DNA from 3 places in the Streptomyces sp. NBC_00440 genome. Region 2 is predicted to be linked to each of the others. Evidence: predicted binding sites of a transcription regulator. Region 2 holds the regulator's gene; each other region holds the start of a gene.
The links. The regulator HrcA, encoded in region 2, represses chaperone genes, less so after heat shock. The targets are predictions, from matches to a motif close to TTNGCACTCNGNNNNNCNGAGTGCNAA.
Positions count from the first base shown of each region.

Region 1: a site for HrcA is predicted at 7,641-7,667, ahead of groL (chaperonin GroEL). Genes of this name have one in related genera too.
Region 3: a site for HrcA is predicted at 4,692-4,718, ahead of groES (co-chaperone GroES). Genes of this name have one in related genera too.

Region 1 is NZ_CP107921.1:3,650,479-3,660,416, reverse strand. It holds gene otsB (trehalose-phosphatase) at 1-407, shown strand, start outside; gene OHB13_RS16390 (alpha,alpha-trehalose-phosphate synthase (UDP-forming)) at 423-1,847, opposite strand; gene OHB13_RS16385 (APC family permease) at 2,011-3,468, opposite strand; gene OHB13_RS16380 (glucosyl-3-phosphoglycerate synthase) at 3,826-4,770, opposite strand; SAM riboswitch class I at 4,927-5,054, shown strand; gene thrC (threonine synthase) at 5,070-6,371, shown strand; gene OHB13_RS16370 (MoaD/ThiS family protein) at 6,458-6,733, shown strand; gene OHB13_RS16365 (cold-shock protein) at 7,201-7,404, shown strand; gene groL (chaperonin GroEL) at 7,819-9,444, shown strand; gene OHB13_RS16355 (Uma2 family endonuclease) at 9,584-9,938, opposite strand, start outside.
Region 2 is NZ_CP107921.1:2,435,234-2,445,171, forward strand. It holds gene OHB13_RS10850 (S41 family peptidase) at 1-1,706, opposite strand, end outside; gene OHB13_RS10855 (ATP-binding protein) at 1,757-2,707, opposite strand; gene OHB13_RS10860 (hypothetical protein) at 2,860-3,411, opposite strand; gene OHB13_RS10865 (16S rRNA (uracil(1498)-N(3))-methyltransferase) at 3,577-4,338, opposite strand; gene OHB13_RS10870 (nitronate monooxygenase) at 4,335-5,408, opposite strand; gene dnaJ (molecular chaperone DnaJ) at 5,579-6,715, opposite strand; gene hrcA (heat-inducible transcriptional repressor HrcA) at 6,716-7,726, opposite strand; gene OHB13_RS10885 (MBL fold metallo-hydrolase) at 7,884-8,669, shown strand; gene OHB13_RS10890 (DUF3097 domain-containing protein) at 8,680-9,510, shown strand; gene hemW (radical SAM family heme chaperone HemW) at 9,803-9,938, opposite strand, start outside.
Region 3 is NZ_CP107921.1:4,961,801-4,971,738, forward strand. It holds gene OHB13_RS22475 (nucleotidyltransferase domain-containing protein) at 1-660, shown strand, start outside; gene OHB13_RS22480 (alpha/beta hydrolase) at 829-2,535, opposite strand; gene OHB13_RS22485 (hypothetical protein) at 2,798-3,163, shown strand; gene OHB13_RS22490 (THUMP-like domain-containing protein) at 3,308-4,540, opposite strand; gene groES (co-chaperone GroES) at 4,865-5,173, shown strand; gene groL (chaperonin GroEL) at 5,300-6,922, shown strand; gene OHB13_RS22505 (hydroxyacid dehydrogenase) at 7,035-8,063, opposite strand; gene OHB13_RS22510 (carbohydrate ABC transporter permease) at 8,349-9,206, opposite strand; gene OHB13_RS22515 (carbohydrate ABC transporter permease) at 9,203-9,938, opposite strand, start outside.

The sequences.
Region 1 (9,938 bases), 1.2 Mb from region 2:
GCGGCCGGGCCGTGGCGGTCCACACCCGCCGCGCCGCCGACCCCGAAGCCGCCTTCGAGGCCCTGCGCGCCCCGCTGGCCCGGCTCGCCGCACAGCACGGCCTGATCGTGGAGCCCGGCCGGCTGGTCCTTGAGCTGCGCCCGCCGGGCGTCGACAAGGGCGTGGCGCTGACCGCGTACGTACGCGAGACGGGCGCCGCGGCCGTCCTCTACGCCGGGGACGACCTCGGGGACCTGCCCGCCTACGACGCCGTGGACGAGCTCCGCACACAGGGCGTGTTCGGGCTGCTGGTGTGCAGCGGCGGCGACGAGGTGCCCGAACTGGCCGCGCGGGCCGACCTGGTGGTGCCGGGACCCGGCGCGGTGGCCGGCCTGCTCGCGGCCCTCGCCCGCGCCATCACGGGGTAAGCCCTGGCAGTCCTGTCACCGTGTCCCGGCGGCCGGGGCCAGGGCGTTCAGCTGGTCCAGGAACCACTGCTGCGGCGGCAGCGCGGTCGCCGCGGCGGCCAGCCGCTTGCTGCGCTCGGCCCGTTCGCCGTCCGGCAGGGTGAGTGCCTCGTGCAGCGCGGCGGCTGTGGCGCTCACGTCGTACGGGTTCACGGTGATCGCGTCGCGCCCCAGCTCCTCGTACGCCCCGGCCTCCCGGGAGAGCACCAGCGCGCACCCGTGGTCGGACACCACCGGGACCTCCTTGGCGACCAGGTTCATGCCGTCACGGATCGGGTTGACCAGGGCGACGTCGGCGAGCCGGTAGGCGCCGAGCGAGCGGGCGAAGTCGTCCTTGAGGTAGAGCACGACCGGGGTCCAGTCCGCCGTCCCGTAACGGGAGTTGATCTCCTCGGCGACGCGTTCCACCTCGGCCATGTAGTCGCGGTAGACCGCGAGGTCCTGCCGCGAGGGGTACGCGAACGCCATGTGCACCACCCGGCCGTGCCACTCGGGACGGGTGTCGAGCAGCTCCCGGTAGGCGAGCAGCCCGCGCACGATGTTCTTGGACAGCTCGGTCCTGTCCACCCGGACGATCGTCTTCCGGCGGCCGTCGGGCCCCTCGCCCGTGCCGCCGCCGATCCGCTCGCGCAGCGCGGCCATCCGCTCTTCCACATCGGGCTGGTGGGACCGCGTCCGCAGGAAGTCCGCGTCGGCGCCGAGGCCGTGCACCGCGATCTCTGTATCTCCGGTGCCGCCGAGGACCGCGGTGCAGCAGGCGACGAAGGCGTCGGCCCAGCGCCGGGTCAGGAATCCGGCCCGGTCGGCGCCCAGGATGCCGCGCAGCAGCTCCGCGCCGATGTCGTCGGGCAGCAGCCGGAAGTACTCGGGGGGCGCCCACGGGGTGTGCGAGAAGTGCGCGATCCGCAGGTCGGGGCGGAGTTCGCGCAGCATCCCCGGCACCAGGCACAGGTGGTAGTCCTGCACCAGCACGGCGGCGCCTTCGGCGGCCTCGGCGGCCAGCGCGTCGGCGAAGGCCCGGTTGTACGTACGGAACGAGTCCCACTGGCGCCGGAACTCCGCGTCGAAGACCGGCTCCAGCGGGGTCCCGTAGAGCATGTGGTGGATGAACCACAGCACGGAGTTGGCGATGCCGTTGTAGGCGTCGGCGTGCACCTCGGGGTCGATGTCGAGCATCCGTACGCCGTCCTCGGTGATCCCGCGCCGCACGGCGGCCCGGTCGCCGTCACCGAGTGCGGCGCAGACCCAGAGCGATTCGGCGTTCCCCTCGATGGCGGAGAGCCCCGAGACGAGACCGCCGCCGCCGCGCTTCGACGTGAGTTCACCGTCGTCGCGGAGGGTGTACGAGACGGGGCCCCGGTTGGAGGCGACGAGGACGCGGGCGGCGTGCGGAGAGGCCATGACGCGAACCTAGCCCGTGCCGCAAACGCTCAAACGTGCCGCACCGGCGGGGCCGCGGGGGGACGCGGCTCCGCCGGTGCGGCGCTGACGGCCGCAGGGGATACGGCCGTCAGCGGGCGCGGCGCGGGCCGCAGGGGGGTGCGGACCTCAGCGCGGCGCGGGATCAGTGCTGGACGGGGGCGCTGTCCGTCGCCGGGGCGAGGTCGTCCTCGGGAACGGAGATCACCCAGTGCGTGGCCTGCCGGGGCCGGAGGTACAGCGCCCAGTAGAGCGCCGCGGCGGCGACGATGACACCGGTGATGACCAGGCTCTTGACGCTCTGCTGGTACAGCACCCAGGCCAGGACGACGATCAGCAGGGCGGGGATCGCCGGCCACAGCGGCATACGCCAGGCCAGCCGGTGCTTGTGCTCACCGCGGCGCGAGACCAGGGCGCCCAGGGCGACGAAGACGTACATCGCGGCCACCGCGACACCGGTGACATCGCTCAGCGTGTCCAGATTGACGAAGCACAGCACCGCTCCGGGGACGCCGACGGCCAGCGTCGCCGCCCAGGGGGAGTTGTAGCGCTTGCCGATGTGGGAGAGGACGCGGTTGGCGGCGGTCGGCCAGGCCGCGTCGCGTGCCGAGGAGTAGACGACGCGGGAGTTCTGGATCACCATCACGATCGCCGCGTTGATGATCGCCAGCGCGATGCAGAGGCTGACGAAGGTGCCGACGCCGGAGTTGCTCCAGGTCTGCACCATGCCCGCGACGTTTCCGGCGGCGAGCGTCTTGAGGGACGGGGCGCCGAGCGTGATCGCCACGACCGGGATCAGGACGACGGCCGCGCCGATCCCGAGCGTCCACAGCACGGTGCGGGAGACGTTGCGGCGCGGGTTGTCCATCTCCTCGGCCAGATACACGGCGGTCGAGAAGCCCTGGAGGATGAAGAGCGCGGTGGCGAGTCCGGTCACGATCAGACCGGCGGTGACGGCCGAACTCTGGCCGTGGCCGGCGTCCATCACCGGGTGGATGAGGACCGAGGCGGACCGGCTGGTGTGGGTGAAGCCGAGGAAGGCGACGACCGCGCAGGCCACGACTTCCAGGACCAGGAAGATGCCGGTGATCCAGGCGTTGGCGCGCAGGTCGAGCAGGCCCATCGCGGTGGCGAGGAGCATCACACCCGCCGCCGTGTACTGCGGGTTCAGATGCACGATCGGCGCCAGATAGTCGGCGGTGCCCAGCGCGATGATGGGCGGCACGATCATGACGACGATCAGTGAGAGGACGAAAACCAGCCAGCCGGCGAGCCGCCCCATGAGGGTGCCGACCATGGCGTACTCGCCACCGGAGCTCGGTATGAGCGTGCCCAGCTCCGAGTAGGTGAACGCGACACCGATACAGAGCAGACCCGCGATGGCGATGGTCAGGGCCGTTCCGGTGCCCAGGGTGGCGAACGAGTCCGGCACGATCACGAAGAGCGACGATGCCGGGGTCAGACAGGAGAGCGTCAGCAGCGTCCCTCCCACCACGCCGATGGACCGGGTGAGCGTGGGGGCTTCCCCTGCCTTCGCGGCACGGGTGTCGGCTTCCGGCTTCCCTGGGGGCGCGGCAACGTTCGTGTCGGGCGTAGGGGTCATCCGTTGTCCCATCGGTGCTGGCGGCATGAGGCTGGCGGCATGAGGGGCAGGCACCTTCGATGAAGTTCGATGAAGAGTGCCGCACATGCGGGGCGGACCGCGACGACGTCCACGCCGCTCCGGTGACCGAATACAACTCCCGACGACGATTCCCGTCAAGGGTTCGTTAATGCGTCACCGCAACGAAATCCGTTGTTTGTTTACGGCATCGCAGTGCTCATTACTGCTCTGAGTGCGGTGGCTGCACGGATATCGCGGCTCGATGGAAGGTTCGGATTCTCGTGCCAACGATGGCCAAAACCTTTCCATGGACAGCCGTCGGCCACGGGTCACGGGTCACGAGTCACGCGGCAGCGGTCAGGCCGCCCGGCGGGCCGTGTACTCCCCGACGCTCCGCATCGGGGGCCGCTCCTCGGTGTCCACCGCGTACGTCCGCGGCACGAACCCCTCCACCCCCCGCTCGAACTGCGTCAGCGCCGGCCGCACCAGCTGCCCCCGCGACAGCCGCAGCTGCGCCGTGCGGTAGATCGCCGCCGCCATCCGTCCCAGCGCGAGCCCGTCCTGGTGGCGGTGTTTGCGCGAGCCCACGTCGACCTGCGCCAGCGCGTCGAGCCCCACCGTGTGGAGCGCGTCGACCAGCAGGCCCAGCTCCACTCCGTAACCGACCGGGAAGGGCAGCTGTTCGAGCAGCGAGCGCCGTACCGCGTACTCGCCGCCCAGCGGCTGGACGAAACCGGCCAGCTGCGGCCAGTGCAGGTTCAGCAGCGGCCGCGCCACCAGCTCGGTCACCCGACCGCCCTGACCTGCGGCCTCGCCGAGCGGCCGGTCGTACATGGCCTTCACGAACTGCACATCGGGCTCGGTCAGCAGTGGCCCGACGATCCCCGACACGAAGTCCGCCGAGAACTCCCGCAGGTCCGCGTCCACGAAGCAGACGATGTCGCCGCCGGTCACCAGGAGTGAACGCCACAGCACCTCGCCCTTGCCGGGCAGGGCCGGAATCCGCGGCAGGATCTCGTCCCGGTGCACCACCCGCGCCCCGGCGGCAGCGGCGGCCCCGGCCGTACGGTCGGTGGAGCCGGAGTCGATGACCACCAGCTCGTCCACGAGCGGCACCGGCAGGGCGTCCATCAGCTCCCGCCTGATGGTCGCGACGATCGCCCCGACCGTCGCCTCCTCGTTGAGCGCGGGCAGGACGACACTCACCTTCGTGCCGCGTTTGGCCGCAATCAGCCGGTCCAGCGGACGGTCGGCTGCCGACCAGGAACGCCTGGCCAGCCAGCGGTCCACCTCTTCCAGCACGGCGCGTCTCCTTGACTGTGAGCCATCTCGCGGTTCGGACGACTATCTCAACTGTCACTGCCTTCGGTTACAGTCTTGAACAACGCAAATGGCCACGGGATGCCGGGGTCAGCACGTGCGGACAAACACGCCGGGCCTCAAGGCCCGCGTCATAAGCGCTCATCCAGAGGGACTGAGGGAACGGCCCGTAGAAGTCCCGGCAACCCTCCCGCCGACCGCGAGGTCATGGTGGGGAAGGTGCCAATTCCGTCTTGCGGCGAAGTACGTCGCGAGGAAGATGAGGAGAGGACCTCGCCACCATGGCTGTGCAGACCGTCACCAGCACCAATGACTCCACCGGGGCCGTCGATCTCGGCCCCGCCGCCGCCCTCTCGTGCCGCGAGTGCGGAGAGCGTTTCCCGCTCGGCCCCCTCTTCGCCTGCGCGTCCTGTTTCGGGCCGCTCGAAGTGGCGTACGACCTGCCGAGCGGCTCCCCCGACGAGCTGAAGAAGCGCATCGAGGCCGGCCCGAACAACATCTGGCGCTACGCCCCGCTGCTGCCCGTCCCCGCCGGTGTGGCCGACCAGCCCAACCTGAACCCGGGCTTCACCAAGCTGGTCAAGGCCGACAACCTCGCCCGTGAGCTGGGTGTCACCGGCGCTCTGCACATCAAGGACGACTCCGGCAATCCGACGCACTCCTTCAAGGACCGTGTCGTCGCCATCGCCGTCGAGGCCGCCCGCGCCTTCGGCTTCACCACGCTCTCCTGCTCCTCCACGGGGAACCTGGCCGGTGCCGTCGGCGCCGCCGCAGCCCGCGCCGGCTTCCGCTCCTGCGTGTTCATCCCGCACGACCTGGAGCAGGGCAAGGTCGTGATGGCCGCGGTCTACGGCGGCGAACTGGTCGGCATCGAGGGCAACTACGACGACGTCAACCGCTTCTGCTCCGAGCTCATCGGCGACCCGATCGGTGAGGGCTGGGGCTTCGTCAACGTCAACCTCCGCCCGTACTACGGCGAGGGCTCCAAGACCCTGGCGTACGAGATCTGTGAGCAGCTCGGCTGGCAGCTGCCCGACCAGATCGTCATCCCGATCGCATCGGGCTCCCAGCTCACGAAGATCGACAAGGGTCTCCAGGAGCTGATCAAGCTCGGCCTCGTCGAGGACAAGCCGTACAAGATCTTCGGCGCGCAGGCCGAGGGCTGCTCGCCGGTCTCCACCGCGTTCAAGGCCGGCCACGACGTCGTACGGCCGCAGAAGCCGGACACGATCGCCAAGTCGCTGGCCATCGGCAACCCGGCGGACGGTCCGTACGTCCTGGACATCGCCCGCCGCACCGGCGGCGCCGTCGAGGACGTCAACGACGCGCAGATCGTCGACGCGATCAAGCTGCTGGCCCGTACCGAGGGCATCTTCGCGGAGACCGCGGGCGGTGTGACCGTCGGCGTGACGAAGAAGCTCATCGAGGCCGGTCTGCTCGACCCGTCGCTCACCACCGTCGTACTGAACACGGGTGACGGCCTCAAGACCCTGGACGCGGTCGCCCCGACGTCCGGCCCGACCGCGACGATCCGTCCGACCCTGGACGCGTTCCGCGAGGCCGGTCTGGCCACGGGCGCCTGACCCGGGCTCTCCGTACGCAGGCTCTCCGCCCCCACCGCCCGTTCCGTCCGACTCGTCCCGCCCCGGACTCCTGGAAGGCAATCCGCATGAGCGTCAAGGTCCGCATCCCCACCATCCTCCGCACCTACACGGGCGGCCAGGCCGAGGTCGCCGCCGACGGCGGCACCCTCTCCGAGGTCATCGCCGACCTGGAGAAGAACCACACCGGCATCGCGGCCCGCGTCCTGGACGACCAGGGCAAGCTGCGCCGCTTCGTGAACGTGTACGTGAACGACGACGACGTGCGCTTCGAGCAGGGCCTGGAGACGGCGACGCCGGACGGCGCGGGCGTCTCCATCATCCCGGCCGTCGCCGGCGGCTGAGCAAGCCCCTGAGACGCCGCGGCGCGGCCCCCCGGCGCTCCCCGGCACTCGGGGCCCTGCCGTCGCCCTGCTGTCCGCCCTGCCGTCTGCTGGACCCGTTGCCCTCTCCGCGTACAAAGCGGAGGGGGCAATTCAGCATGATTGAACACGGTAGAGTTGGGGCAGCCCCCTTGATCCTTCTTGATCGCCCGTGCCGCGAGCAGCTGAGCACGCGTCAATGTGTGGGCAATGTGTTCGAGCTCTTTGCGTCGTAAGTGCCCTTTGCCCGGCCCGACTTGCCCGGGGATCCCCGGAAATCCGCCCAATGGGGCGTTCAGCCGCGCTCAGAATTCTCGTCCGATTGACCTGTTGCAGAGGGCAGTTGGGCAGATACATTCAGCCGCGGTCGACGCGTTCCGGCGCAAGGTCTGACCCGGATCCCGCGAAGTGCGGGCTCTGTGCAAGGGCCAGTAATAGGGGAGTTAGGCATGGCTCAGGGCACCGTCAAGTGGTTCAACGCGGAGAAGGGGTACGGCTTCATCGCGGTCGACGGTGGTGCGGATGTTTTCGTCCACTACAGCGCGATTCAGATGGACGGCTACCGCACCCTTGAAGAAGGTCAGCGAGTTGAGTTCGAGATCTCGCAGGGCCAGAAGGGTCCGCAGGCGGACATGGTCAAACTCGCCGTCTGATCTCGGCGCGATCGGCCACCCACCCACTCACGCCGAGAGGCCCGCACCCCACACAGGGGCGCGGGCCTCTCGTGCGTCCGCGACCGCCCGCGCGTACGGCCGGTATCGACCGAAGGCGCTTGCCCTCCCTACCCCCGGACTTCGTCCGGGAGGTGCCCCCGCTCCGACCACCGCCCCTGGCTGGGCCTTCTTCGAAGGCGCTTGCACTCACAGGGGTCGAGTGCTAATCATTGGCGTTAGCACTCTCCCAGTGAGAGTGACAGAAAGACCGGGTTGGCGAGGCCCGCGGGCCGGGTGGGGCAAGGAACCACCGGGCAAGCAGGCCGTCCGTCGCGGGCGCCGCCAGGTCTGACGCTTCCGCCCACCCCCGGACTTCGTCCGGGGGGACCCCCAGTCCTGGGAGGACCACTTCACATGGCCAAGATCATCGCGTTCGACGAGGAGGCACGGCGCGGTCTCGAGCGCGGGATGAACCAGCTCGCCGACGCCGTCAAGGTCACCCTCGGCCCCAAGGGCCGCAACGTCGTCCTTGAGAAGAAGTGGGGCGCCCCCACGATCACCAACGATGGTGTTTCCATCGCCAAGGAGATCGAGCTTGAGGACCCGTACGAGAAGATCGGCGCCGAGCTGGTCAAGGAGGTCGCCAAGAAGACGGACGACGTCGCCGGTGACGGCACGACGACCGCGACCGTCCTCGCGCAGGCGCTGGTTCGTGAGGGCCTCCGCAACGTCGCCGCCGGTGCCAACCCGATGGCCCTGAAGCGTGGCATCGAGAAGGCCGTCGAGGCCGTCTCCGCCGCTCTGCTGGAGCAGGCCAAGGACGTGGAGACGAAGGAGCAGATCGCTTCGACCGCCTCCATCTCCGCCGCTGACACCCAGATCGGCGAGCTCATCGCCGAGGCGATGGACAAGGTCGGCAAGGAAGGCGTCATCACCGTCGAGGAGTCGCAGACCTTCGGTCTTGAGCTTGAGCTCACCGAGGGCATGCGCTTCGACAAGGGCTACATCTCGGCGTACTTCGCCACCGACATGGAGCGTATGGAGGCGTCGCTCGACGACCCGTACATCCTGATCGTCAACTCCAAGATCGGCAACGTGAAGGACCTCCTTCCGCTGCTGGAGAAGGTCATGCAGTCCGGCAAGGCGCTGCTGATCATCGCGGAGGACGTCGAGGGCGAGGCGCTGTCGACCCTGGTCGTCAACAAGATCCGCGGCACCTTCAAGTCCGTCGCCGTCAAGGCTCCGGGCTTCGGCGACCGCCGCAAGGCCATGCTCGGTGACATCGCCATCCTCACCGGTGGCACGGTCATCTCCGAGGAGGTCGGCCTCAAGCTGGAGAGCGCCGGTCTCGACCTGCTCGGCCGCGCCCGCAAGGTCGTCATCACCAAGGACGAGACCACGATCGTCGACGGTGCCGGTGACAGCGACCAGGTCCAGGGTCGCGTCAACCAGATCCGCGCCGAGATCGAGAACTCCGACTCGGACTACGACCGCGAGAAGCTCCAGGAGCGCCTCGCGAAGCTGGCCGGCGGCGTGGCCGTCATCAAGGCCGGTGCCGCGACCGAGGTCGAGCTCAAGGAGCGCAAGCACCGCATCGAGGACGCCGTTCGCAACGCGAAGGCGGCCGTCGAGGAGGGCATCGTCGCCGGTGGTGGCGTGGCCCTGCTCCAGGCTTCCGCGGTGTTCGAGAAGCTTGAGCTCGAAGGCGACGAGGCGACCGGCGCCAACGCCGTCAAGCTCGCGCTTGAGGCCCCGCTGAAGCAGATCGCCGTCAACGGTGGTCTCGAAGGCGGAGTCGTCGTCGAGAAGGTCCGCAACCTGACGGTCGGCCACGGCCTGAACGCTGCGACCGGCGAGTACGTCGACATGATCGCCGAGGGCATCATCGACCCGGCGAAGGTCACGCGCTCCGCGCTGCAGAACGCCGCGTCGATCGCCGCGCTGTTCCTCACCACCGAGGCCGTCATCGCCGACAAGCCGGAGAAGGCCGCCCCCGGCGGCGCCCCGGGCGGCATGCCCGGCGGTGACATGGACTTCTGATCCTCGGCTCTCAGCGAGGATCGGCTGCTCCAGCAGTAGCACGCGAGCCGTAAGAAGCAGTACGGCGAGCGAGTACGGACCGAGGGCGGTACCCCTTCTCGGAGGGGTACCGCCCTCGGGCGTTCTCCTGGGGGCGTCGTCAGTGGGCGTAGTCCTTGAGCTTCCCGGTCTCCAGCATGATCGAGACGGGCGTGGGAAGCGTGACCGTGGCGCCGTAGGCGTGGGATGTGCGGGTCAGGTATTCGCCCCGCTCCGGCTCGCTGTAGACGACGAGCTTCTCCGTGTCCCGGTCGACGAGCAGGTAGACCGGGATGCCTGAGGCCGCGCAGCCGTCGCGCTTCTCCACGCGGTCGCGGAGGTCGGTGTCGGAGTCGTGCGAGGTGACTTCCACGGCCATGAGGATGCCTCCGGGGTGCGCCCACTCTCCTTGCCCCGAGAAGTGGCCGGTGGGGGCCAGTGCGCCGTCAAGTCGGGCTCGGCCTTGCCGATAGGAC
Region 2 (9,938 bases):
AGCGGGTGGCGGAGCCAGAGCAGCCCGTCCCTGGCGGCGCGCAGCGTCGAGTAGCTGCCGGCCTCGACGGGCAGCGGCACGATCCGGTCGGCGAGACCTTCGAGGTCGATACGGGTCACGGGCAGCGCGGTGGGTGCGTCGTGCTCGTCGGCGTCCTTGTCCCGCTCGGTCGCGCGGCCGTGCCGCTGCGGACCGAACGGGGACGGGGTGGCCGCGGCGAGTGTCAGCAGATGCGGACGGCAGCTGCCGATGAACGCCAGGTCGAAGACGTGCGCGTCGTAGATCGGGTCGAAGGCGCGCTCGGAGAGGAAGGCGAGGTGTTTGCCGTCGGTGGTGAAGGCCGGGTCGAAGTCCCGGAAGCGCAGCGGGGTCGCCTCTGCGACGGAGAGGTCGGCGAGGTGCGCGAGCTTGAGCTGGCGCAGCGGTTCGGGGCCGGGGTGCGACCAGGCCAGCCAGGAGGAGTCGGGCGAGAAGACCAGGCCCGAGGCGTCACCGTCCTCGCTGCGGTCCACCTCGTGCACATCGCCGGACTCGCGCTCGACGACCAGCACCCGCCCGTCGTGCGCGGCGACGGCGAACCGGCTGCCGTCCGGGGCAGCGGCGAGCCCGAGCACCCGGCCGATACGGCCCTGAGCGAGGCGGCGCGGGGCGGCGGCGGGGGCGGCGCCGGTCGCGGGCGCGCACTCCAGGGCGTCCTCGCCCTCCGCGTCGGTGACCCAGACGACCTGCTCGGCGCCGTCGGCCCGGAAGGTGCGGGGCAGCCTCGCCCGTACACCCGGCTCGGCGGCCAGCGCGCGGACCGGGCCCTCCCGGTGGGTGACCCAGTGCACGGCGCCGCGCGACTCGACGGCGCTGCCGCGGCCGGTACGGTCCGGGGACACCGTGCCGATGTGGTGCCCGGCGCGCACCGAGTGGGGCTGGAGGTCGGCGCGCTGGCCGCCGAGCCGGACGTCGATCCGGCGGGGCTCGGCGCCTTCGAGGTCGTCGACGATCCACAGTTCGCCGGCCGCCATGCAGACGACACGGGTGCCGTCGGTGGCGGCCTGGCGCGCGTAGAACCCGTCGGTCGCGGTGTGCCTGCGCAGCTCGGAGCCGTCCGGGAGCGAGGAGTAGAGCGCCCCGACGCCTTCGTGGTCGGAGAGGAAGGCCACCCGGCCGCCCACCCACAGCGGGCACTCGATGTTCCCGTCGAGGTCGGCGTGGAGCCGTACGAAGTCGCCGCCGGTCTCACCGGTCCACAGCTTGCCCGCGGTGCCACCCCGATACCGCTTCCAGCTGGCGGCCTCGCGGCCCATCGTCGCCGAGAGGAGCAGCACCCGCTGGTCCGGCCCGTACGCGAGGGAGCCCACCGGTCCGTACGGCAGGGTCCGCGCCGGGCCGCCGTCGACCGGAACGGCCCGCGCCCAGCTGCGCCGCAGCGAGATCTGGCCGTGGGTGCTGATGGCGAGCACCTCACCGTCCGGGGTCCAGCCCCGGACGGACGTCCGTGCGTCGCCCCAGTACGTCAGACGCCTGGCGGGGCCCCCTTCGGCCGGGGCGAGATGGACTTCGGGCGCCCCGTCCCTGGTGGAGGTCCAGGCGACCCAGCGGCCGTCGGGAGATATCCGGGGATGGCTGACGGGGCTGTTGTCGGCGCTGACCCGCCAGGCACGGCCGCCGTCGAGCGGGGCCATCCAGACGTCGTCCTCAGCGGTGAAGGCGATCAGATCGCCCTGGACATGCGGAAACCGGAGATAGGAAGGCTGCTTCACAAGGATCACCCTAGGGCGTCGCCCAGCCCGGCGAGCCTGAGTTGTCCGTACTCCCTGTGCGCCAGCGGCAGCCGGTAGGTCCCGTCGCTCCGGGCGAGCACCACCGACGAGCTCACCAGGGACACGAGCGAGGACCCGTCGGGAAAGACCGTACGGACCTGCTCCGCGGTGAACTCACCGGTGAACGCCGACAGCCGGGCCCAGAGCAGCCGTTCGGCCCTGCTGCACAGCTCGTGGCTCCACTCGACGGCCTCAAGGAGCGTGCGGTGTCTGGCGGGGTCGCCGGGGCCGTCGGTGAGGACGGTGAACCGCCCACCGGGCGCGCAGAGCGACCCGTGCAACTGCTGCGCGGTCATCAGCCGCAGGCTCCGGGCGGCGAGCAGGGTGGAGAGTGGATCCCCGTCCAGCCGATCGGCCAGTTGCCCGGCCCAGTAGTCGGGCAGCTCGACGCCGTACGAGGCGGCGTGCTTCTGGAGCAGCCCGGCGGTCCGCCGGCGGGGCAACGGCGGGACCTCCACCAGCTGTTCGCCCGGTACGTCGAGCGGTTTGCGGCTGGTGGTCAGGATCCGGAGCCCGGGACAGCTGTCGTGCACCCGGCCGACGAGGTAGGCGCAGCCGGTCAGCACATGTTCGCAGGTGTCCAGGACGAGCAGCCCCCGGCTGTGGGTGAGCAGGTCGAGCACCGCGCGTACCGGGTCGGTGCCGGGTGCGGGTGCGGTGTGCAGCGCCGTGGCCACCATGTACGGGACGAGCGCCGCGTCCGGACAGCCGGAGAGGTCGACCCGGTGCACGGGCGTGCCGGTGCGCGAAGTCGCCTCGCTGAGTCTGGCGGCCAGCCGTGACTTGCCGATGCCGCCGGGGCCGGTGAGGGTCACGAGGCGGGTGGCGGCAAGGCGTTCGGCGAGCGCGCCGAGGTCCGGCTCGGGAAGGACGTCCGGTTCGGGAAGGGCAGCCATGGACCCACTCTGACCGGCGACGGGCCGCCGCGCGCGGGCCCGGGGCGAAGATCCGTACACCTAAATCCGTGGATGGGATACCTAAGCGGGATATACCTAGTTGTGGTCTTCCGTTCGGATCAGGCCGGGCTGCCTGCCGGTTCGCGCGTTCGCTACTTGCCCGGGTACTGCGTCACGGTGGCGGTCACCGTGACGGTCGCCGTCGGCTGCGCGCCGCCGCTGTATCCGCCGCTGTATCCGCCCCGGCCCGGTGCGGGGGCGGTGGTGGTGTCGTCCGGGGGCGGGGCCGCGCAGTTGCCCAGCAGCGTGGCCCTGAAGGCCAGTTCCCCGCCGACCGTGCTCGTCAGGCTGCCCCGTACACAGCGTCCGTCGACGGTCCTGGTCACCCTGCCCTTGACAGTGATGTCCTGCTTGTCCTTGGTCCTGCCCTGGCAGTCGACCTGCGCCACGTCGCGCGTGGCGGCGGGCGCGGGCGAGGCACCGGGCGCGGCGTCTGCCGTGCAGGTCAGCCAGTCGACGCCGACGCCGTGGTGCTCCAGGGCGCTGGTGGCGGTGCGGTCGGTGGTGTAGGCGACGGACCCGGTGTTGACCCCGTCGATCGGGTCACAGGCCGCGAGACCCGCAACTGCCGCGCAGACAGCGCCGATCGTCGCGAGAACCGACCGGTACCGTGCGTGCCTCGATACACGTCTCAATGCCCCCATACAGGGCAGGTTCCCACTGAAAGGGGCCGATGTGCAGCCTCTTCGCGCCCACTTCACTCTCGCGGGTGGCGGTGCGTACGCGGTCGGGTGGCTTGGGCGTGGACCGGCGGGGGGTGGAGTGGGGCGGTTGTGGGGTGCGGTGGGGCGGTTGTGGTGCGGGCCTGGTCAGCCCCAGCGTCCTGTCCGGGCCAGCAGCAGCGCTCCCGCGGCCGTCCCCGCCGTGGAGGTACGCAGCACACTGCGCCCCAGCCGGTACACCCCGGCTCCGGCGGCCGTGAACGCCGCGAGCTCCTCCGGCGACACTCCCCCTTCGGGGCCGACGACCAGCACGATGTCGCCCCGCGTGGGGAGTTCGGCCGCTGCCAGTGGCTCGCTGCCGTACTCCTGGTCCTCGTGCAGCACCCCGGCCAGGTCCGCGTCCGCGAGGAGTGCGGCGACCTGCTTGGTGCTCAGCGCATCGGTGATCTCGGGGAAGCGGGTGCGCCGGGACTGCTTGCCCGACTCGCGTGCCGTACTGCGCCACTTGGCCAGGGACTTGGCGCCCCGGTCGCCGCGCCACTGGGTGATACAGCGCGACGCCTGCCACGGCACGATCACATCGACGCCGGTCTCCGTCATGGTCTCGACGGCGACCTCGCCGCGGTCGCCCTTGGGCAGCGCCTGTACGACGGTGATCCTGGGCACGGGCGGCGGATCGTCGGTGCACGCGTCCACCCGGACCTCCAGGCGGTCCTTGCCCTCGGCCGCCAGGACCACACACCGCGCCCAGCGGCCGGCGCCGTCGGTCAGTACGACGTCCTCGCCCGCCCGCAGCCGCTTCACGGACACCGCGTGCCGGCCCTCGGGACCGTCCAGGACGAATCTGCCGCCGGGGGCCGCCGCGTCCAGGCCGTGGGCCGCGTCGACGACGAAGACCGGGGCGGTCATGACGTACCGTCCTCGGCCAACAGCGCGCGGGCCGCGTCCAGTTCGGCCACCAGCACCTCGACCAGCTGACCGGCGGGCAGCTCACGGGCGAGCCGGTGGCCCTGGCCGGCCCAGAGCGCCATGCCCTGGGCGTCGCCCACCCCGGCCGCGGCCTTGCGCAGTCCGGCCGTGAGGTGGTGCACCTGCGGATAGGCGGCGGGGGCATACGGTCCGTGCTCGCGCATGAACCGGTTGACGAGACCGCGCGCCGGGCGCCCGCTGAACGCGCGGGTGAGGTCCGTGCGGACGAAGAGCGGGTTGGTCAGGGCCTGCTTGTGCAGGCTGTTCGCCCCGGACTCCGGGCAGATCAGGAAGGCCGTACCGAGCTGCGCCGCCTCCGCGCCCGCCGCGAGCACCGCCGCGATCTGCGCGCCGCGCATCAGCCCGCCGGCCGCGATGACCGGCAGCTGCACGGTCTCCCGTACCTGCGTGATGAGCGACAGCACGCCGATGCCCGTGCCGTCGTTCTGCGGGTCGTCGCGGTGTGTGCCCTGGTGGCCGCCCGCCTCGATGCCCTGCACACAGACCGCGTCGGCGCCGCACCACTGGGCGGTCTGCGCTTCCTCGGCGGTGGTGACGGTGACGATGGTGAAGGTGTCGACCCGGTCGAAGGCGTCGAGCACATCGCGGGAGGGACAGCCGAAGGTGAAGGAGACCACCGGGACGGGGTCGTCGAGCAGGACGGCGAGTTTGGCCTCGTACCCGTCGTCCGAGCTGCCGTGGACGTCGCCGAGGGGCGTCTCGTACCAGGTCGACTCACCGGCGAGCTGGTGGCTGTAGACCTCGACGGCTGCCGGATCGGGGTGCTCGGACTGCGGCATGAACAGGTTCACACCGAAGGGCAGGGAGGTCAGCCCGCGCAGCTGCTTGATCTCCTCGTACATGCCGTCCGCGGTCTTGTACCCGGCGGCGAGGAACCCGAGACCACCGGCCTCGGAGACGGCTGCGGCGAGCTGCGGGCCTGAAGCACCGCCCGCCATGGGGGCCTGCACGATCGGATATCGGCAGAGATCGGCGAGTACGGAGGACATGACCGCATCGTGCCACGTCCTCCGCACCGCACCGAATCGGTGGCGCGAGTACGCCGGGGGCTACCGCCCGTTGAACGCATCCTTCAGCCGGGAGAACAACCCCTCGTCCCCCGGCCGACTGCATCCCCCGGGGGACGACCCCCGGACCCCCGGCAGAAAGAACAACCCCGCTACCGACCGTTGAACGCATCCTTCAGCCGCGAGAACAACCCCTGCTGCCCCGGCTGGAACTGGCCGGTGGGCCGTTCCTCGCCGCGCAGTTTGGAGAACTCCCGCAGCAGGCGCTCCTGTTCGGCGTCCATCTTTGTCGGGGTGAGCACCTCGACATGCACGATCAGGTCGCCGCGGCCGCCGCCGCGCAGATGCGTGATGCCGCGCTGGTGCATCGGGATCGACTGGCCAGACTGCGTGCCCGGCCGGATGTCGACCTCCTCCAGCGCGTCCAGCGTCTCCAGCGGCACCTTCGTGCCGAGCGCGGCCGCCGTCATCGGGACCGTCACCGTGCAGTGCAGATCGTCGCCGCGCCGCTGGAAGACCGCGTGCGGCAGCTCGTGGATCTCCACGTACAGGTCACCGGCGGGGCCGCCGCCGGGGCCGACCTCGCCCTCGCCCGCGAGCTGGATGCGGGTGCCGTTGTCGACACCGGCCGGGATCTTCACCGTCAGCGTGCGGCGGGAGCGGATGCGCCCGTCGCCCGCGCACTCGGGGCACGGGGTCGGCACGACCGTACCGAAGCCCTGACACTGCGGGCACGGCCGCGAGGTCATGACCTGGCCCAGGAAGGACCGGGTGACCTGCGAGACCTCACCGCGGCCGCGGCACATGTCGCAGGTCTGGGCCGAGGTGCCGGGGGCCGCGCCCTCGCCGCTGCAGGTCGTGCAGACCACAGCGGTGTCGACCTGGATGTCCTTCGTGGTGCCGAAGGCCGACTCGTTGAGGTCGATCTCCAGCCGGATCATCGCGTCCTGGCCGCGCCGCGTACGCGACCTCGGCCCGCGCTGGGACGCCGTACCGAAGAAGGCGTCCATGATGTCCGAGAAGTTGCCGAAGCCGCCCTGGCCGAAGCCGCCGGCTCCGCCGCCGCCCGCCTGCGAGAGCGGGTCGCCCCCGAGGTCGTAGACCTGCTTCTTCTGCGGGTCCGACAACACCTCGTAGGCGGCGTTGATCTCCTTGAAGCGTTCCTGCGTCTTGGGATCGGGGTTGACGTCCGGGTGGAGCTCGCGCGCCAATCGCCGGAATGCCTTCTTGATCTCGTCCTGGGAAGCGTCGCGGCGCACGCCGAGAACGGCGTAATAGTCCGTGGCCACTTACGACTCCGCCAGGATCTGTCCGACGTAACGTGCCACTGCGCGTACCGCTCCCATCGTTCCGGGGTAGTCCATGCGGGTCGGTCCGACCACGCCGAGTTTGGCGACTGCCTCGTCGCCCGAACCGTAGCCGACGGCGACGACCGATGTGGACGTCAGGCCCTCGTGGGCATTCTCATGCCCGATGCGTACGGTCATGCCCGAGTCCTCACCGAGCAGCTTGAGGAGCACGACCTGCTCCTCAAGCGCTTCCAGCACCGGCCTGATGGTCAGTGGGAAGTCATGTCCGAATCGCGTCAGATTGGCGGTTCCGCCGATCATCAGCCGTTCCTCGGTCTCCTCGACCAGCGTTTCCAGCAAGGTCGCGAGCACCGTGGAAACCGTACCCCGGTCCTCCTGCTCGAAGGACTCGGGAAGGTCCTGCACCAATTGTGGTACGTCCGCGAAGCGGCGCCCCACCACCCGGCTGTTGAGCCGGGCACGGAGGTCGGCGAGAGAAGTCTCACCGAACGGCGCCGGACAGTCGATCATGCGCTGCTCGACCCGTCCGGTGTCCGTGATCAGCACGAGCATCAGCCGGGCCGGGGCCAGCGCCAGCAGTTCCACGTGCCGCACCGTGGAACGGGTCAGCGACGGGTACTGCACCACGGCGACCTGCCGGGTGAGCTGGGCGAGGAGCCGCACGGTGCGGCCCACCACGTCGTCGAGGTCGACGGCGCCGTCCATGAAGTTCTGGATGGCGCGCCGCTCGGGCGACGAGAGGGGCTTGACGCCCGCGAGCCGGTCGACGAACAGCCGGTACCCCTTGTCCGTGGGGATGCGGCCCGCGCTCGTGTGCGGCTGGGCGATGAACCCCTCGTCCTCCAGGGCCGCCATGTCGTTGCGGACGGTGGCCGGTGAGACACCGAGCCGGTGCCGCTCGGTGAGCGCCTTGGAGCCGACCGGCTCCTCGGTGCCCACATAGTCCTGGACGATGGCGCGCAACACTTCGAGTCTGCGTTCGCTGAGCACCCGCGCACACCTCCAGCTGTCGATCCGGGCCTTCCTGGCACTCGGAATGTTCGAGTGCCAGCAGCGTCCCAGTGTACGGCGGAGAGGTTCACCGCTGGCAAGGGCGGCCCGTCGCACGATCGCGCCGTTGTCCGCCGACCGGGGATAGCGTCAGGGTATGGACGCCACTGACGCCACTTGGGAAGACTCCACCTGGGAAGACTATGGCTGGGAACGTCTGGCGACGGGGGTGGGCCGGTGCCGTCTCCCCCGCTGGGACGCGACAGCCGGGCTCGTGGCGGGCCGGTACGGTGCGCTGCTCTTCGACACGGGGGCGACGCTGCGCGAGGGCCGGGAGCTCCGGATGCGCGCGGAGGCGGTGCTCGGCCGCCGGGTGACGCACATCGCGCTGAGCCACCCGCACTTCGACCATGTGCTGGGCACCGCCGTGTTCGCGGGTGTCCAGGTCTACGGAGCGGTGGGCACGGAGGCGCTGCTCACCCGGGGCTCGCGCGGCGCCGAGGAGCTGCGCCAGGACGCGGTGCGCCACGGCGTCGCGGCGGCGGAGGCCGCCGAGGCGGTGGCCCATCTGGTCGCTCCGCACCATCAGGTGTCCGGGGAACTGACCCTGGACCTGGGCGGCCTCCGGGTCACCCTGGTGAACTGCGGCCCCGGGCACACCGGCCACGATCTGGCTCTGCTCGTCCCGGGCGGACAGGGAGCCGCCCCCGGGAACGGCGCGGACGGCCGCGACGTCGTCTTCTGCGGCGACCTGGTCGAGGAGTCGGGCGAGCCGCAGGCGGGCCCGGACGCGATGCCCGCCCAGTGGCCCGCGGCGCTGGACCGGCTGCTGGCGCTGGGCGGCGAGGACGCGCTGTACGTACCGGGGCACGGGGCCGTGGTCGACGCCGCGTTCGTCCGCGCTCAACGTGATGTGCTGGCAGCACGCTCCAGGGTGTCGTAGCGTCTGCGGAATGCGCAGCTACAGCCCGGACTTCACGCCGCCGTGGAAGAAGCAGACGCCCGCCCGCGAGGTCGCGGCCGAGCCCGATCTGGTGGTCGAGGAGATCGCCACCGGGTTCTGCGGTGCGGTGATCCGTTGTGAGAAGACGGCCGAGGGGCCGACGGTCACCCTGGAGGACCGCTTCGGCAAGCACCGGGTGTTCCCGATGGGGCCGCGCGCCTTCCTGCTTGAGGGGCGCCCGGTCACTCTCGTACGTCCCACAGCGGCGCAGCAGCGCACCCACCTGACGGCGTCCGGTTCGCTGGCGGTGCCCGGCGCGCGGGCACGGGTCGCGCGGGCCGGGCGGATCTACGTCGAGGGGCGGCACGACGCGGAGCTGGTCGAGCGGGTGTGGGGCGACGACCTGCGGATCGAGGGCGTCGTCGTCGAGTATCTGGGCGGCATCGACGATCTGCCCGCGATCGTCGCGGAGTTCGGCCCGGCGGCGGACGCGCGGCTCGGGGTGCTGGTCGACCATCTGGTCCCGGGCTCGAAGGAGTCCCGTATCGCGGCGGAGGTCTCCAGCGACCACGCACTGGTGGTGGGGCACCCCTACATCGACGTCTGGGAGGCGGTGAAGCCGTCGTCGGTGGGCATCGCGGGGTGGCCGGCCGTACCGCGCGGGCAGGACTGGAAGACGGGTGTGTGCCGGGCGCTGGGCTGGCCGGAGAACACCGGGGCCGCGTGGCAGCGGATCCTGTCGGGGGTGCGCTCCTACCGGGACCTGGAGCCCGCGCTGCTGGGGCGCGTGGAGGAGCTGATCGACTTCGTGACGGCGCCGGAGGATACAAGCGTCGCCTAGGGCCTGTCGTCAAAGTGCCGCCTGCCGCGCGGCGTCTGGCACGCACGCTCGCGGCGTTGCCGAAATGCCCTTTCCCCGACTCCTCGTGGCGACGGATTGCCCCTACCTGCTCGGCGCAGGACATCCCCAGCCCCGCCGAGCGCCGGAATTTCCAGCCCACCGAGCGCCGGAGAATTCAAGCCCCTCCTGGGGGCACCTCCCAGCGGTAGCCGGGAGAGATTGAGGAGCGGGGTCCGGGGCGGAGCCCCGTGCAGGCCGCAGCAACCAGCACCCTGCGCGGCCGGCGGCAGCCTCAGTCCACCAGGTCCCGCACCACCGCATCGGCCAGCAACCGCCCCCGCAGGGTGAGCACCGCCCGCCCCGCCTCATAGGCCACCGCCTCAAGCAGTCCGTCCGCCAGGGCCCGCCGGGACGCGGCCAGGCCCGCC
Region 3 (9,938 bases), 2.5 Mb from region 2:
CTGCGGGACGCGCTCGCGGCGCAGTGCCCCGGATCGGTAACCGCGCTGCGTGGTTCGCTTGCCCGGGGCACTGCGGATCCGTACAGCGACATCGATCTTGCCTGGACTGTGCCCGATGCGCAGTTCGAGGCCTGTGTGGCTGCCGTCGGGCCCTGCCTGGGTGCGGTGCGAGCGGTCGTCTCGCTGCGAAGCGATCCGGATTCTCAACGAGATTCTCAACGTCCATGCAGTCGGAAGCTGTTGTTCCTCGCCTTCCGGGATATGCCGCTGTTTTGGCGGCTGGATCTGGAGATCCTGGCAGTTTCCGACGGGTCGGCCGGCCCGTCCGGTCCGGTGGGCCCGGTGGGTGCGGGCCTCGGCGGGGGCCGGGCGCAGGAGGACGGCGGCCCCGAGGGGGTGGGGGATCCCGAGTGGTCTCTCGCGGCCAGTGCACTCGCCAATGCTGTGGCTGTCGTCAAGGCGGTGCTGCGCGGGCAGCCGGAGGTGGCAGTGGGGCTGCTGGAGCGCGGCCTGCGCCGGATCGGCGCCGGCGGGTCGGCGAGCGGTCGGTGGCGTGCGGACGTCGTACGGCTCGCAAACGCCGCCGCCGAGCACGAGCCCGCTCAGCGCCCCCTCGCCGACCAGGTCAAACGTCTCGCGGCGGAGCTGCTGGAGGGGTGACAGTTACATCGAGGGCCTGACAGCTACGGCAAGGAGCGACAGCAGCTGCAGTTCGGAGCGCGGCTGATCGCTGGAACCCCGAACACCGGCTCCCTGGAACCCCGAGCCCCCCGGGGCCCCGCGCCTGGCTGCCCCACAACTCCGCGGAGCCCCCCCCGGGATCACCGGTCAGGAACAGCTGGTCCCGTACGCCGGTACCTTCCCGTCCAGCAGATACGCGTTCGCCGTGCCGTCGATGCACGCGCTGCCGTTCCCGTAAGAGCAGTGCCCCTCGCCGCCCTTCCAGGTGACCAGTACCCCGACCCCCTTCCCGAGCCGCCGCGCCATCGCTTTCGCCCCGCCGTACGGGGTGGCGGGGTCGCCCGTATTGCCGATGACCAGAATGGGCGGGGCTCCTTTCGCGCTGACCTCCATATGCTTCGTGGCCCCCTTGACGGGCCAGTACGTGCACTGGTTCAGCGCCCACGCGAACTGCGCGCCGAACAGCGGCGACGCCTTGCGGTAAGCGGGGAGCCGGCGCTCGATCTCGGCCTTCTGCACCGGTACGCCGGAGTCGGCGCAACTGGTCGCCGAGAAGACGTTGTTGCTGTTCGAGTAGTGCCCCTTGGCGTCGCGGCCCGTCATGCTGTCGGCCATCGTGAGCAGCGCCGCGGGGTTGTGCGTACGGAGGTACCCGGCGACCGCGCTCGCCATCCGCGGCCAGCCGGAATCCGGCGAGTACAGCGCACCTTCGATCGCTGTCAGGGCGAGCGAGTCGTTGAGGGTGCGGCCCCCCGCTGCGGCCGCGGGGTGCTTCTCCAGACCGGCCACGAGGCCGGTCAGCACCTTCTCGACCCCTTCGGGAGTGGAGCGGTGCAGCGGACAGAGGTACGTGGCCGCGACGCACGAGCGCGCGAAGTGGTCCAGGGCCAGCTGAAAGCCCTTCAGCTGGTAGAAGGCCCCCTGTGTGAAGTCCTTGTCGGGGTGCATGACGCCGTCGAGCACCGCACGGCCGACCTTCTGTGGGAAGAGATGGGCGTAGGTCGCGCCGAGCTCCGTACCGTACGAGAAGCCGTAGTAGTTCAGCTTCCTGTCGCCCACCGCCGCGCGGATCCGGTCCAGGTCCCTGGCCACATTGGTGGTCGTCAGATACGGCAGGAGAGGGCCGGACTTCTTCTCGCACTGCGCCGCGAAGTCACGGGTCGCGTCCATCCACCGCCGGACCTCGGTGGGGGTGTCCGGGGTGGAGTCGACGGCGTTGAGCGCATCGGTCTCCGGGCCGGTGAGGCAGTTGACGGGTGCACTGTTGCCGACTCCGCGCGGATCGAAACTCACCAGGTCATAGCGGGTGTTGAGCTTCGCGAACGTCGGCGTGAAGGCAGGCAGCGTGTCGACGCCCGAGCCACCGGGACCGCCGAAGTTGTAGACCAGCGAGCCGATGCGTTTGCCGGGACCCGTCGCGCGATGCCGGATCAGCGCCAGCGGAATCGTCTTCCCTCCGGGCTTGGTGTAGTCGAGGGGGACGTTCAGAGTGGCGCAGGCCCAGCCGGTGCCGGGGGCCTTGCCGCCGCCCTGCGCCTGGGAGGGCGCGGGGCACCTGGTCCACGTCGGCCGTTCCTGAGCCGGTGGTGCCGCGCCCGCGCCGGCGGCTGCCGGCGGAGTGACGGCGGGCGGGGCCGGGGCGGTGGCGAACGCGGGCCCGCCGAGCAGCAGAGAAGCGGCAGCGGCGCATCCCACGGCACGGCCGACGGCTTTACGGGGTACGCCGGCCCATGCCTTACGGGACGGCTCACCGGGGGGCGTACCGGGCGGCGTACGGAACGCCACGGGGAGGGACGAGCGGGACGAACGGAGCGACAAACGCGCCGACGGGCGCGACGGCTTACGAGGCGTCATGTTGATCAGTCTCTGACGGACCGTCGGATCCCGCCCGGCGCAAGGTCCGTACGGGGGACGGCGGGCCGATCACCCAGCCCGGTCACCCAGTCCGGGGCTCCCTCAGCCCACGCCGACCCGCTCAGCGCACACCTCCTCAGCCCACACCTCCCCCCCCAGCAATCCGGGCCAGGATTATCCTCCGGCCATACGGCACCCGGTGTCCGTACGTACGCGTAACCTTGAAATCCAGGACGCACGGGCCAGGGGGAAGGGGCCGCAAGTGAGCTGGTTCTGGTGGGTATTCATCTTCTTCATGGTCGGCGGCTTCGGCTGGGTCGCCGATACGGGCCGCACCGCGCTGCGCACGCGCCATGAGCGCCGGATGGAGCGGCTGGAGACGGCCGAACGGGAGCGCAGGGAGATCGAGGCGGCGCACAAACCGCCCGAGCCGGTCTGTGGCTGCACGCATCACCTCGCCAAGCACGACCGGCAGGGCAAGTGCCACGAGACCGTTGAGGTGCCGACATCCTGGGACGAGAACAAGAAGCCGCTGAGTTTCGAGCCCGGGGTCTGCAACTGCCAGCAGTACGTGGGACCGCAGCCGCTGTCCCAGGTGTACGCGGACGAGCTGACGGACCTGGCCTGACGGACAGGGCAAGGGAAGCGGGGGCCAGGGAAGAGGGCGAGCAAAGAGGTACGCAACAGCAGGGCCGGGCTTCGTCAGGCGTTCGACGTCATGGGCTCGACGTCATGGGCTCGAAGTCATGGGCTCGAAGTCATGGGCTCGATGTCACGGGCTCGAAAGGTGGCCCGCGGGCTGTCCGATCAGCATCGTCGGCGCGCCTGCGACGCGGGTGAGGATCACGGTGGCCGCGTTCGGCCCCTGCGGCTTGACCCTGCGTCGTACCTCTTCCGGTTCGACTGCCGAGCCGCGCTTCTTGACGGTGAGGTTGCCGACTTCCCGCTCGCGCAGCAGGGCCTTCAGCTTTTTCAGGCCGAAGGGGAGTTCGTCCGTGATCTCGTAGGCCGTCGCATACGGGGTGGGGCGCAGCTCGTCCGCCGTGACGTAGGCGATGGTCTCGTCGATCAGCCCGCCGCCGAGTTCCTCGGCGACCTCGGCGACGAGATGGGCGCGGATGACGGCGCCGTCCGGTTCGTACAGATACCGGCCCAGTGTGCGGACCGCGGGGTCGGGGAGTCCGCGGCCCGTGAGGGTGGCCCCGGAAGGGAGCAGTGTGGCGCGGCGCAGCCCCGGATCCGTGCCGAACCAGAGCACCGCTTCCTTGACGTCACCGCCGTCGGAGATCCACTCGGCCTCGGCGCTGCCGGGGATCATCTCGTGCGGGATACCCGGAGCGATCTTGATGGCTCCCGCTGCTCCCGCTGCTCCCGCTGCTCCCCGGGGTGACGGGCCGGACTCCGGGCGGTCGGCCACCGCACCGGTAGCCCAGGACAGCGGCGGTGAGTACGCCTCGGGGTTGAAGATCCGACCGCGACCGCCACGCCGTGCCGGGTCGACGAAGACCGCGTCGTACGGGTCCGTGCAGACCTCCGCCACATCCGCGCACCGCACCTCGATCAGGCTGCTCAGCCCGAGGGCGCCGGCGTTGGCCCGTACGACTTCGGCTGTCAGCGGATCGCGGTCGACCGCCAGTACGGAGATCCCGGCGCGGGCGAGCGCCAGGGCGTCCCCGCCGACGCCGCAGCACAGGTCGGCGACGCTGCGTACCCCCAGCTCGGCGAAGCGGCGGGCGCGGTGATCAGCGACGGATTTACGGGTGGACTGCTCGACGCCGTTGGGTGTGAAGAACATCCGGTACGCGTCGTCCGCGCCGAATTTCGGCACCGCTCGCTGCCGCAGCCGAGCCTGGGCGAGGGCGGCGGATACCAGTTCGGTGGGATACGAGCGGCGCAACCGGGTGGCGACGGCCAGTTCCTGTGCGGGGTCGTACTCCCGCAGGGATGCGAGCAGGGCGGCGCCCTCATCGGTGAACAGTGCGGTGAAGGCGTCGAGATCGGTCACCCGTCCATTGTGGGTGATCGGCTGCGAGCGCTCCCCCTTGCGGGTTTCGACTGTGTCCGTCAGTCCGTCCCGGAGGGGGAGGGGCGGGTACGCGGCGGGGAGGGGCGGATACGCGGGGAGGCGCGGGAGGAAGGCGACATGGCCCGGCAGATTGGCACTCCGCTTGACCGAGTGCTAACTGCCGTCCTAGTCTCAGTTCTGGCACTCCCCACGGGAGAGTGCCAAATATGGCGACGGGCCGGTCCGGCACCCGCGACGACGGATCCAACCGGTCGCCACTCAGACAGTTCACCCCGTGAGATCTCCGAAGGGGGAGACCGGATCGTGTCGACAACCAGCTCCAAGGTTGCCATTAAGCCGCTCGAGGACCGCATTGTGGTCCAGCCGCTCGACGCCGAGCAGACCACGGCCTCCGGCCTGGTCATTCCGGACACCGCCAAGGAGAAGCCCCAGGAGGGCGTCGTCCTGGCCGTGGGCCCGGGCCGCTTCGAGAACGGCGAGCGTCTTCCGCTTGACGTCAAGGCCGGCGATGTCGTGCTGTACAGCAAGTACGGCGGCACCGAGGTGAAGTACAACGGCGAGGAGTACCTCGTCCTCTCGGCTCGCGACGTTCTCGCGATCGTCGAGAAGTAATTCACCGACGTATTTCTTGATCTGCGCCCCTGGCCCCGCATCTTCTGTGTTCGCACACGTGTGTTCGCACAATGAGTGACGGGCACTGGGGGCGCAGTTCGTTTTTGAGAGGACTGAATCAGCTCCATGGCGAAGATCCTGAAGTTCGACGAGGACGCCCGTCGCGCCCTTGAGCGCGGCGTCAACAAGCTTGCCGACACGGTCAAGGTGACGATCGGCCCCAAGGGCCGCAACGTCGTCATCGACAAGAAGTTCGGCGCTCCCACCATCACCAACGACGGTGTCACGATCGCCCGCGAGGTCGAGCTCGACGACCCGTACGAGAACCTCGGCGCGCAGCTGGTGAAGGAGGTGGCGACCAAGACCAACGACATCGCGGGTGACGGCACCACCACCGCCACCGTGCTGGCCCAGGCGCTGGTCCGCGAGGGTCTGCGCAACGTCGCCGCCGGCGCTTCCCCCGCCTCCCTGAAGAAGGGCATCGACGCCGCGGTCAAGGCTGTGTCCGAGGAGCTCCTCGCGACCGCCCGCCCGATCGATGACAAGTCCGACATCGCCGCTGTCGCCGGTCTCTCCGCGCAGGACAAGCAGGTCGGCGAGCTCATCGCCGAGGCGATGGACAAGGTCGGCAAGGACGGTGTCATCACCGTCGAGGAGTCCAACACCTTCGGTCTGGACCTGGACTTCACCGAGGGCATGGCCTTCGACAAGGGTTACCTCTCGCCGTACATGGTGACCGACCAGGAGCGCATGGAGGCCGTCCTCGACGACCCGTACATCCTGATCCACCAGGGCAAGATCGGTTCGATCCAGGACCTGCTGCCGCTCCTTGAGAAGGTCATCCAGGCGGGTGGCTCCAAGCCGCTGTTGATCATCGCCGAGGACGTCGAGGGCGAGGCCCTGTCGACCCTGGTCGTGAACAAGATCCGCGGCACCTTCAACGCGGTCGCGGTCAAGGCCCCCGGCTTCGGCGACCGCCGCAAGGCGATGCTCGGCGACATGGCCACCCTCACCGGTGCCACGGTCATCGCCGAGGAGGTCGGACTCAAGCTCGACCAGGCCGGTCTCGACGTGCTGGGCACCGCCCGCCGCGTCACCATCACCAAGGACGACACCGTCATCGTCGACGGCGGTGGCAAGTCCGACGAGGTCCAGGGCCGCGTCAACCAGATCAAGGCCGAGATCGAGTCCACGGACTCCGACTGGGACCGCGAGAAGCTCCAGGAGCGCCTTGCGAAGCTGGCCGGCGGCGTGTGTGTGATCCGCGTCGGTGCCGCCACCGAGGTGGAGCTCAAGGAGAAGAAGCACCGTCTGGAGGACGCCATCTCCGCGACCCGCGCCGCGGTCGAGGAGGGCATCGTCTCCGGTGGTGGCTCCGCTCTGGTGCACGCCGTCAAGGTGCTCGAAGGCAACCTGGGCAAGACCGGCGACGAGGCCACGGGTGTCGCGGTCGTCCGCCGTGCCGCTGTCGAGCCGCTGCGCTGGATCGCCGAGAACGCCGGCCTCGAGGGCTACGTCATCACCTCGAAGGTCGCCGAGCTCGACAAGGGCAACGGCTTCAACGCCGCGACCGGCGAGTACGGCGACCTGGTGAAGGCCGGCGTCATCGACCCGGTCAAGGTCACCCGCTCCGCGCTGGAGAACGCCGCGTCCATCGCTTCGCTGCTGCTCACGACCGAGACCCTGGTCGTCGAGAAGCCGGCGGAGGAGGAGCCCGAGGCGGGCCACGGCCACGGCCACTCGCACTGAGGCTGACACGACGCACGCCTGAGGCCCGGCACCCCTTCACTTGGAAGGGGTGCCGGGCCTCGGTGTTTACGGGGGGCGGGAGCCGGGAGCCGGGGGCCGTGACCGGGTCCGGTCAGGCCGAGTGCGTCAGGTCCGACGGAAGCACGGGATCCGCGAACTCCTGCCCCGACGTGTACCGTTCGAGCTCGTCCAGAGCCTGGTCCGCCATCCGGTGCAGCTCGCCGCCGAGCGACCCGGCGATGTGCGGGGTCAGCAGAACGTTCGGCAGGTCGTAGAGCGGTGACTCCGCGTACGGGGTCTCAGGCTCCGTCACATCGAGCACCGCGTGCAGCCGCCCGCCCACCAGTTCCGGAACCAGCGCGTCCTCGTCGATCAGCGAACCGCGGGCCGTGTTGATCAGCGTCGCCCCGTCCGGCATCGCGGCCAGCTGGCGGGCCCCGATCATGTGCCGGGTGGCGGGAAGCTGCGGGGCGTGCACGCTGACGATGTCGCTGTGGGCGCACAGTTCGTCCAGCGGCACCGGCTCCACACCGAGCGCGGCGGCTTCTGCCGTATCGACGTACGGGTCGTACAGCAGGACCCGCAGATCGAAGGGGCGCAGCAGTTCGATCACCCGTCGGCCGATCCGGGAGGCGCCGATGATGCCGACGGTGCGCCGGTAGTTGCCCGCGCCGTCCAGCTCGTCCCGCCAGTCGTGGTCGCCGCGCATCGCGCGGTACCGGTAGGCGGACTGCAGGACACGCTTGTTGGCGAGCAGGATCGTGGCGAGGGTGTACTCGGCCACGGGCAGCGCATTGGCCGCGGCGGCCGAAGCGACGGTGATGCCGCGCTCCCAGCATGCCTCGGTGATGTGGTGCTTGACCGAGCCGGCCGCGTGGACGACGGCGCGCAACCGGGGTGCGGAGTCCAGGATCCGGGGGGTGAGCGGGGTCGCGCCCCAGCAGGTGAAGAGGACTTCAGCCCCGGCGAGAGCCGCGGCGACCTCGGCCGTGGGTCTCGCCAGGTCGTGAGCGACGAGTCGGCTGTCCGTACGCGCCAGGGTGGTGAGCCGGACGTGATGGCGCTCGGCGAAGAGGCGCTCCACGATGCCCGGAGCCATCGCAAGCAGGACGCCCGGCCGATTGTCAGTGGCGTGGTGCATGGTGGTTCCAGTGCTCCTTCTCGGTTGCTTCGGGCGCAGCCCGGTAGGAGTCGGCCCGGTCTGTGCCGGCCTGGTGTGCGGTGGCATGGTCTGTGTCGGCCGGGTCGGAGTCGGCTTGGTTTGACGTGGCTGGGTCTGGGATGGCTTGGTCTGGGGTGGCTTGGTCTGGGGTGGCCTGGTCTGCGTCGGCTTGGCGTGCGGTGGCCTGGTCCTGCTTGGCCTCGTCCGCGTCGGCCCGAACCGGTCGGGACCGGACCGTGATGGGCGGTGGCCGTTCGGCGGTGGTCATTTGACGCTTCCGGCGGTCAGACCGGCCTTCCAGTGCCGCTGGAGCGAGACGAAGGCGACGATCAGGGGGATGACGGCGAGGAGGGAGCCGGTGACCACGAGCGGATAGAAGCTCGGCTCGCCATGGGTGTTGGTGTTCCACGAGTACAGGCCGAGGCTCAAGGGGAAGAGATCGCGGTCCGAGAGCATGACCAGGGGGAGGAAGAAGTTGTTCCAGATCGCCGTGAACTGGAAGAGGAAGATCGTCACGAACCCCGGCATCATCATGGGCATACCGATGGACCAGAAGGTCCGCAGCTCACCGGCCCCGTCGATACGGGCTGCCTCCAGCGCCTCATTCGGGATGTAGCCGGCGCTGAAGACCCTGGCGAGGTAGACGCCGAAGGGGTTGACCAGGACCGGGATCAGCACCGACCAGTAGGTGTTGACGATGCCGATCTTGCTGGCCAGCAGATACATCGGCAGCGCGAGTGCGGTGGTGGGCACCAGCACGCCGAGCAGGACGAGCCCGAAGAGCTTCTCCTTGCCCCGGAACTCGTACTTGTCGAAGGCGTACCCGGCGGCGACGCAGATAAGTGAGCAGAGGACGGCACCCACACCCGCGTACAGCAGGCTGTTCCCGTACCAGCGGAAGTACACGCCGCCACCGTAGGAGGCCAGGTCGGAGATGTTCTGGCCGAGGTTGAAGCCCTTGAACGAGAAGGCGTTGCCGGAGAGCAGCCCGCCGGTGTCCTTGGTGGAGGCGGTGACCAGCCAGATGAGGGGGAAGAGCATGTAGACGACGGCGAGGACCAGCGCGCCGTTGACCGCGGTCTTCGAGAGCCAGCGGTTCTTCGGTGCCGGGCGGGGGCTCATGCGTTCTTCCCCTTACGGCCGGTGAAGCGGGTGACGAGGAACGACAGCAGTGCGGCGGTGAGAGCCAGGAGCACGGAGGCGGACGCCGCGAGCCCGTAGTCGTTGCGGGAGAAGGCGGCGGTGTACGCGTACATGTTCGGTGTCCAGGTGGAGGAGACGGCGGACCCGGCGCCGCTGTTGAGGATCAGCGGCTCGGTGAACAGCTGGAGCGAACCGATGATGGTGAAGAGCGCGACCATCACCACGGAAGCACGGATCAGCGGGAGCTTGATGCTGACGGCTGTGCGCCAGCCCCCGGCGCCGTCCACCGTGGCCGCTTCGAGAACCGAGCGGTCGATGGCCTGCAGGGCGGCGTAGAAGATCACCATGTTGTAGCCGAGCCACTCCCACAGCGCGATGTTGACGACGGAGGGGAGAGCGCCCGACGAGGAGAAGAAGTCGAAGCCGATGCCGCCCGAGTGCATCGCGGAGACCACCGGGCTCAGCCCCGGTGTGTAGAGGTAGACCCAGATCAGCGCCGCGATGATGCCGGGAACGGCGTGCGGCAGGAAGAGCGCGAGCTGGAAGAAGCGTTTGGCGCGGGCCAGCGCGGAGTCCAGCAGCAGTGCGAGTGCGAGGGCGCCGCAGACCATCAGGGGGATGTAGATGACGCAGTATCCGAGCAGTACGCCGAAGCCCTCACGGAAAGCCCGGTCACCCAGCGCCGCCGCGTAGTTGTCGAGACCCGAGAAC